Pigmentibacter sp. JX0631: one gene and its partner. The main gene of each other region encodes a partner of the protein of the gene in region 2 in a complex. Links are inferred from orthologs where the notes say so. Each region holds a gene or a part of one and is shown on either strand. Other genes may lie near its edges.

Region 1 (3,601 bases), 510 kb from region 2 along the record:
TGCTTGTGTTTTTTATTTTCACAAATAACTCTAACTACACCAACTCTACGAATCACTTTACATTTGTCGCAAATTGGCTTTACACTAGCTCTAACCTTCATTAGTAAAAACTCCTAGTAAAAACTCACAAAACTTTTATTTAGATCTAAAAACAATTTTAGCTCTAAACCGACCATCTTTCGTCTTATCATTTGGATTTAGTTCAACTTTTACTCTATCGCTAGGTAAAATATTGATACAATTCATTTTCATGCGACCTGATACATGAGCTAAAACCTTGAGACTATTGTCGAGTTCTACTATAAACAAATTGTTAGGTAACTTTTCAGCAACGATACCTTCCAATTCAACCTTTCTAGGTTTGTCATCATCATCCAACTCAACCCTTTTGGCATTGTCTTCTTCGTCAAACTTCGCCTTTTTAGGTTTATTATCATATTCAGCCATTTACGTTCATACTCCAATGAGAACAAAGAGTGTTATTGGGTATCCCAATCCGCTGCTTAAATCAAGTTCAATCTTTACTTTCTTAATAAAATTGATACAATTTCAGCATAAACGATCTCGGGGTGTTGTAACCCATCAACAACGCATAAATTATTCCTATCAGCATAAAAAGAAATTAAAGGCTGCGTTTCTTGTTGATAAACTGTAAAACGTTTTTTAACAGTTTCTGGTTCATCATCTTTGCGGCGAAACATTGTGCCAACTTTTTCACAACTGGTACAGACAAATTTAGAAATATCTGTTTGCGGAGAAAGCGACTCAATCTTTCCACAAGAGGAACAAGTCCATCTCTTTTCAAATCTTTCTATTAATTGATCTAGATCTGCTGATAGAGAAAGAACTAGATCGACTTTGCTAGAAAACTTACCAATAAGAACATCAAATTCTTTTGCCTGTGAAAGATTTCTTGGAATACCATCAAGCAAAATGACATCATTTTGTTTCAGGTTCATCTGATGAAGAGCACTTTCAAGACATTCAAAAATTGATTTGTCATCAACCAAATGTCCTGACTCAACTATGCCCTTAACTTTGATGCCAAGAGATGATTCAGAAGCAATTTCCTGACGAATAATTGCGCCAGTCGAGATATGCTTAACTCCAAGACGCGAACTGAGTAAGGAACATTGAGTTCCTTTGCCAACGCCCGGAGGGCCTAAAAAAATGATTACCTTCATTTATAACCCTGCTTCATAGCCTTGTATCATTGCTAGTCGTTTCTCTTGGATGTGTTTGGGATGGAAATATAAGATGATCATATTTTTGTGTAGCTAATTGTGCTCTAACTTGCCTAATAGCTTCTAAAGCAACGCCAACTACAATTAAAAGTGATGTTCCACCAAACGTCATTTGCTGAGAAAAAGTACCGCCTACTAAAGAAGGCACTACAACAATGAGATTCATGTAAATCGCACCAGCAAAGGTAAGACGAGTTACAACTGTGTCTAACGCTTCCGCTGTTTCACTGCCTGGACGTATTCCAGGAATATAGGCATTTTGTTTTTTCAAATTTTCTGCGACATCATCTGATTTAAAGACAATAGATGCATAGAAAAAGGAAAAGAACATCCCAAGAACAACGAATACAGCGTTATAGAGCCAGTGACCTGGTAAAAAATCTGCTAACCATACATTACCAGCCGCATTTCCAAAACTGAGAAATGTTGCAGGAACTGCAAGAATAGTCGAAGCAAAAATAGCAGCCATGATTCCGGCCATATTTACCTTTAAAGGTAAGTGTGTAGCCTGAGCTGACATAACTCTTTTTCCAACGAGTCTTTTTGCATAATGAATTGGAATTTTTCTATAACTTTGTTCAAAAAACGTAACTGCAAAAACAAGGAATAAAGCAAAAGCTACAATTCCAATAGCTCCCAATAAAGCACCGCTGTTTTGTTTAACCATTTCTACAATTGTATTTGCAGAGGAAGGTAAATAAGCAACAATTCCAGCAAAGATAAGCAAACTAATTCCGTTTCCAATACCTTTGTCGGTGATTTGTTCACCTAGCCACATCACGAAGCAACTGCCGGCAGCCATTAAAATACAAGCCATAATTCTAAATGATAGCCCTGGATCCAAAACAATCATTCCACCATCAGGTCCTCTGGAAGCCTCAAGTCCTGCTGAAAGCAGATAAGCTTGCACAAGAGCAAGAAGAACAGAAAGACTCCTTGTAATGCGGGTGATTTTTTGTCTTCCAACGCCACCTTCTTTTTGCATTTGCTCCAAAGCAGGAACAACGACAGTCATCAGCTGAATGATAATACTTGCAGATATGTAAGGCATAACAGCAAGACTAAAAATGGAGAAGTGACTTAACGCTCCGCCTGAAAACATATTAAATATCTTTAAAAGCCCAGCTCCCTGCTGACTTGCAAAAAGAGCAAGCTCTTTTGCATCAATTCCAGGAATAGGGATATGCACTCCAATGCGGAAAACGAGAAGTGCTAACAATGTAAACAACAAACGCTTTACAAGGACATTTTCTGTCCAGCCACTTCCCTGAGGCATTCTCTGATTACTCCTCGATGGTTACGCCTTTTGCGAGCAACTTTTCACGCGCCCCAGAAGACATAACAAAGTTTTTCACTGTTTTAAGCTCTGCAGGTACTTCACCCATTGATAGCAATTTAGCAAAGCCTTTAGCTACGAAGCTAGAGCCATCTAAAATTCCATTTTCAATATAAGGTGTTGAATCTTTAAGGTTTAAAGCTTCTACTGGAATAGCACATGCATTTTTAAATCCACGTTTAGGGATACGGCGATAAAGCGGAGTTTGTCCACCTTCAAAACCAGGGCGAATGCTAGAACCAGAACGAGCAGTTTGGCCTTTTCCACCACGACCACCAGTTTTACCGAGTCCACTTCCAGGACCTCTACCAAGACGACGTCTATCTTTTCTTGCACCCGGATTAGGGCGAAGTTCTTCAATTTTCACTTTAATACTCCTTACTCAGCTGGTTCAACTTTGATAAATTGAATTACCTTATTGACCTGGCCAAGAATTGGGTTCACATTGGGTAATACCCGTGAAGAACCTATTTTAGAAAGACCAAGTGAAACTAGGGTTCTACGCTGTGATTCACTACGACCAGCAAAGCTACGTAGTAATGTCACTTTAATTTTTGGGGTATGAATTGATTGCATTTTATATTTCCCCTTTATTTACGCGCTTTTAAATATTCTTCAGTAGTGGAGAGTTGTTTTAATCCTTTAAATGCTGCTTTCACAACGTTATGAGGATTTCTACTACCTTGAATTTTTGCCATGATGTTTGGAATGCCTGCAAGTTCTGCAACTGCACGCACGGAGCTACCAGCAACAATACCACTACCTTCTGAAGCTGGGCTTAGAAGTAACTGGCTTGCGCCAAATTTAGCATTCACCACAAATGGAATAGTTTGTTTTTCCATCGGAACAGTGATGAGTGATTTTTTTGCTTGTGCAACAGCTTTTCTAACTGCTTCAGGAACTTCAGCAGCTTTGCCAAGTCCGTATCCAACAGTACCTTGACGATCTCCGACAACAACAAGTGCGGAGAAGCTCATGCGTCTACCACCTTTTACAGTTTTAGAAACACGGGAAACGCTGA
Region 2 (3,877 bases):
CTGAATTTGAAAGAGAAATAATTAGTTATATTTAAAAGTTAATGAGATACTTTTTTAATAAATTGGCTATTAATATTTTTTAAATTTGATTCATCAAATACATCGCAAGCTAATTGAAAATCATCAATATCTAAATATCCCTTTTCACTTAACACGTCTTTTAATTTGTGAAAAGAATCCATTAGCATTCCATTTTGATCAAGCAAACTATCCATTTCTGCCCTTAATTTACAAACTTCACCGCCTACTCTGGTAATACTATCAAGAATTTGCTCAATTTGTTTATTTAGACCAGCATTTGCAGTAGCATCATCGGCTAACATACTTGCAGTTTCCAAATCCATCGCATAACCCTCTAGGTTTTCTTCATTGAATTCTTCAAATATGTCTTGAGATGTATTAGACATTTTAATTCCTTCCACTAAACTCCAATGAGCTTTCAGTCCTTATGGCTTGTCGGAAGGTTCGATTATGAAATAAGAGGAAAGAAGGGATGACCTGTCCCTAAAATTGGCACACTTGCGGATTGTATGTTAAAAGGCTGGTGGTTTTAAGCTTTTTATTTTGTTTGAAAGGATAAACTTTAAGTCATGTTAAATATTCTCAAATCACTCTTTGGAACGAAAAACGATCGAGAATTACGTAAAATTGCGCCTATTCTTACAAAAATAAATACGCTCGAAGCAACGTTGCAAGCATTCACTGATGCACAATTAAAAGCCAAAACAGCCGAATTTAAGGAACGCTACCAAAAGGGCGAAACCCTAGATTCCCTTCTTCCAGAAGCATTTGCTGTGGTTCGTGAAGCAAGTAAAAGATCATTAGGAAAAAGACATTTCGATGTCCAATTAATCGGTGGTAGTGTTTTACATCAAGGTAAAATAGCAGAAATGCGTACAGGAGAAGGAAAAACTTTAACTGCAACAGCTCCTGTTTATTTAAATGCGCTTACTGGCAAAGGCGTGCATGTAGTCACAGTTAATGAATATCTCGCCTCGACACAATCTGAAGAAATGGGAAGACTTTACAGTTTTTTGGGATTAACAACTGGTTGCATTTTAAATGGAATGAGTGATCAAGAACGCCAAGAGGCCTATCGTTGTGATGTTACTTACGCCACTAATAATGAGTTAGGTTTCGACTATTTAAGAGACAATATGAAAGTTAGTCTTGAAGATTTTGTGCAAAGAGGCCATCATTTTGCTATCGTTGACGAAGTGGACTCTATTTTAATAGACGAAGCGAGAACTCCATTAATTATCAGTGGTCCATCAGATACAACTTCAGATAAATATATTACTGCTAATAATGCAATCAGAGGCTTACGAAAAGAAATTGATTATACCGTAGATGAAAAATCTAGAGCTTGTGCTTTAACCGAAGCAGGAATTTCAAAAGTAGAAAAACGTTTAAATGTTGAAAATCTTTTTGATCCTGAAAATAATGAACTCGTACATGCCTGTAATAATGCGTTAAGAGCCCATGTATTATTTAGAAAAGATGATCATTATATTGTCCAAAATGGACAGATCATCATAGTTGATGAGTTTACTGGAAGACTCATGCATGGCAGAAGATTTTCTGATGGCCTTCATCAAGCTTTAGAAGGTAAGGAAAATGTTCAAATTCAACCAGAAAACCAAACTCTTGCTCAAGTTACTTTACAAAACTACTTTCGGATGTATGAAAAATTATCTGGGATGACTGGTACTGCAGACACTGAGGCCGTTGAATTTCACAGTATTTATAAACTAAGTGTAGTTGTGATTCCAACTAATAGACCAATGGTAAGAAAAGATCATGATGATGTCTTGTATCTAAAACAAGCGACTAAATTTAATGCTGTGGCTGATGAAATTGAAGCCATTCATAAAAAAGGGCAACCTGTTCTTGTCGGTACAGTGAGTATAGAAAAAAGCGAATTACTTTCAGAATTGTTAAAAAAGAAGAATATACCGCATCAAGTTTTAAATGCGAAACATCATGAACAAGAAGCAAAAATTATTGCTGAAGCAGGACAAAAAGGAAAAGTTACACTTTCAACCAACATGGCAGGAAGAGGTACTGATATTATTTTAGGGTCTGGAGTACCAGAACTTGGTGGACTTTTTGTTATTGGAACAGAAAGACATGAAAGCCGGAGAATAGATAACCAGTTGCGCGGACGTTCAGGGCGCCAAGGGGATCCGGGGGCAAGTAAGTTTTTCTTATCTTGGGAAGATGAACTAATGCGTCGCTTTAATAATAAAGCCAATCAGTTTATTATGGAAAGGTTTGTTGGAGATGAAGCCATTCATGACCCTCGCTTAACAAATGTAATTGGCAAAGTTCAAAAAAGAGTTGAAGGTTTTAACTATGATATCCGTAAACAACTCTTGCAGTATGATGATGTGCTAAATCAACAAAGAAAAGCCATTTATTCTGCCCGTATGAGAATTTTACGCAAAGAAAACGTGAAAGATATTTTAGCTGGCGAGCCTATCCAAAAGTTTGCTCGAACTATTTGTGATGACTTTTCTCCTCCAAGTGGATTACCAGGAGAAATGGTTGCAATTGACTATCGTAATTTAGAAAGAATATTATTTCGCAACTTTAATAAGGCAATCCCTTTTACTCCTGAAGAAAGAGTAAAACCTGAGCTAACTCGCGAAGAATTTTATGAGCTGATTACTAAAAAGCTAGAACAAGAATACAATGACAAAGAAAAACTTTTTGGTGTGGATCAAATGCGCGACATTGAGCGCTGGGTAATGTTACAGACAATTGATTCTTGGTGGAAAGATCATTTATTAAATATCGATCATTTAAAAGATGGCATCGGTTTAAGAGGTTATGCGCAAAAAGATCCATTACAAGAATACAAAAATGAAGCATTTGAATTATTCATCAGATTAATTGCAGCAGTAAAGCAAGATTCTTTGCAAATGATCTATCGCATTCAACCTAACTTAGCTGAAAAATTTATTGCTGAAGCAAAAGCTGAAGCTGAAAGAAAGGCCGAAGCAGAGTTAAAAAATGCGCATGCTGAACATGAAGATCCGGAAGAAGCTTTTGAAAATAAGCTTGAAGAACAAGAAGCTTTAGAACGGAAAAGAGCGATGTATTCTAATCCTTAGAGTACATCTTAAACGGCTTGAGAATGTAATAGTAACTTACTTTTCTATAGAGTTTATTAATTGAGTAAGCTTCTATTGTTTTTTCCTATATATATGGTGAGTTTAGAATTGACTAAGTTTCTATCAAGGTGGCAATGACCATTTAAGGTATTAATAATATTTTCTAAATTGGAAACTATTCTATCATCTTGTCTTCCATTTACAGATTCCTTCGCTACTTGAAAATAATTCTTATTCTCATAATCAAATAAGAAATTAAAAGTGCAATTAGCATAAGAAAATTGGATCTCTAATTCACTTTCATTTTCTTTAAATTCAAACAAAATCCATCTGTACTTGGATGATTCAAAACTTTCAATAGAATAATCTATCAAAGAAATAAAAAGTTGAAAAAACATTGCTGAGTTTGTTTCAATCATCAAATTATCAGTAACATGCGATATAAATTCTAATTGAAACTGTTTTTGTTTTATTTTTTTTCGATATATTTTTTGCAAATATTTAATGACGCTAGATAACGAAACTTGATTTTCAGGAAATTTCGGTTCCGTAGAAATACTTTTAAAATCACATTTTACAGAATCACTATCTGAAAAAAGCGGTGTTAAATTAAGAGCAAGAGATGAATTATAACTTTCATTTGAGTAAATATTGTTCAAAGACTTAACATCACTTCCAATATAAGAATGTATCTTTGAATTATTAAAATTACTTTCTCCGAAACTAAATAAAGCATTACTTTCAATGCTACTTGTTTGATG

Evidence for each region. Proteins that work in one complex are often made in the same cells at the same time.
Region 1: the proteins of secA (region 2) and secY are in contact, whole or in part, in a crystal structure (PDB 3DIN), measured with the Thermotoga maritima proteins. The link is inferred for Pigmentibacter sp. JX0631 from one-to-one orthologs. Residues at the interface, in WP_004082002.1 of Thermotoga maritima: Glu261, Ala262, Arg263, Lys300, Ala301, Arg302, Thr303, Ile304, Ile305, Leu323, Tyr324, Asp325, Pro326, Val329, Ser330, Tyr333, Ile336, Lys340, Phe345, Val349, Glu363, Phe364, Tyr374, Ser375, Gly376, Gly377, Glu393, Ile395, Thr482, Ser483; in WP_004081795.1 of Thermotoga maritima: Glu108, Gly109, Glu110, Glu111, Ala236, Glu237, Arg238, Arg239, Ile240, Thr241, Ile242, Gln243, Tyr244, Ala245, Arg246, Arg247, Val248, Thr249, Gly250, Arg251, Arg252, Val253, Tyr254, Gly256, Ala257, Ser258, Thr259, Tyr260, Leu261, Pro262.

Annotation. Positions count from the first base shown.
Region 1 is NZ_CP123622.1:912,645-916,245, reverse strand. What follows is about bases 360-3,159. They hold secY (preprotein translocase subunit SecY), read right to left. Parts: upstream 2,521-3,159; coding sequence 1,198-2,520; downstream 360-1,197. Other genes in these bases: rpmD (50S ribosomal protein L30), read right to left, coding at 2,959-3,156; rplO (50S ribosomal protein L15), read right to left, coding at 2,528-2,947; QEJ31_RS03945 (nucleoside monophosphate kinase), read right to left, coding at 522-1,184; infA (translation initiation factor IF-1), read right to left, coding at 360-378. Also shown: rpmJ (50S ribosomal protein L36), read right to left, coding at 1-101; more of infA, read right to left, coding at 136-359; rpsE (30S ribosomal protein S5), read right to left, coding at 3,171-3,601. UniProt on the Escherichia coli protein: The central subunit of the protein translocation channel SecYEG. Consists of two halves formed by TMs 1-5 and 6-10.
Region 2 is NZ_CP123622.1:400,633-404,509, forward strand. The notes cover bases 278-3,353. They hold secA (preprotein translocase subunit SecA), read left to right. Parts: upstream 278-590; coding sequence 591-3,116; downstream 3,117-3,353. Other genes in these bases: QEJ31_RS01685 (hypothetical protein), read right to left, coding at 278-407; QEJ31_RS01695 (GAF domain-containing protein), read right to left, coding at 3,173-3,353. Outside these bases: QEJ31_RS01680 (ABC transporter ATP-binding protein), read left to right, coding at 1-35; more of QEJ31_RS01685, read right to left, coding at 39-277; more of QEJ31_RS01695, read right to left, coding at 3,354-3,877. UniProt on the Escherichia coli protein: Required for protein export, interacts with the SecYEG preprotein conducting channel.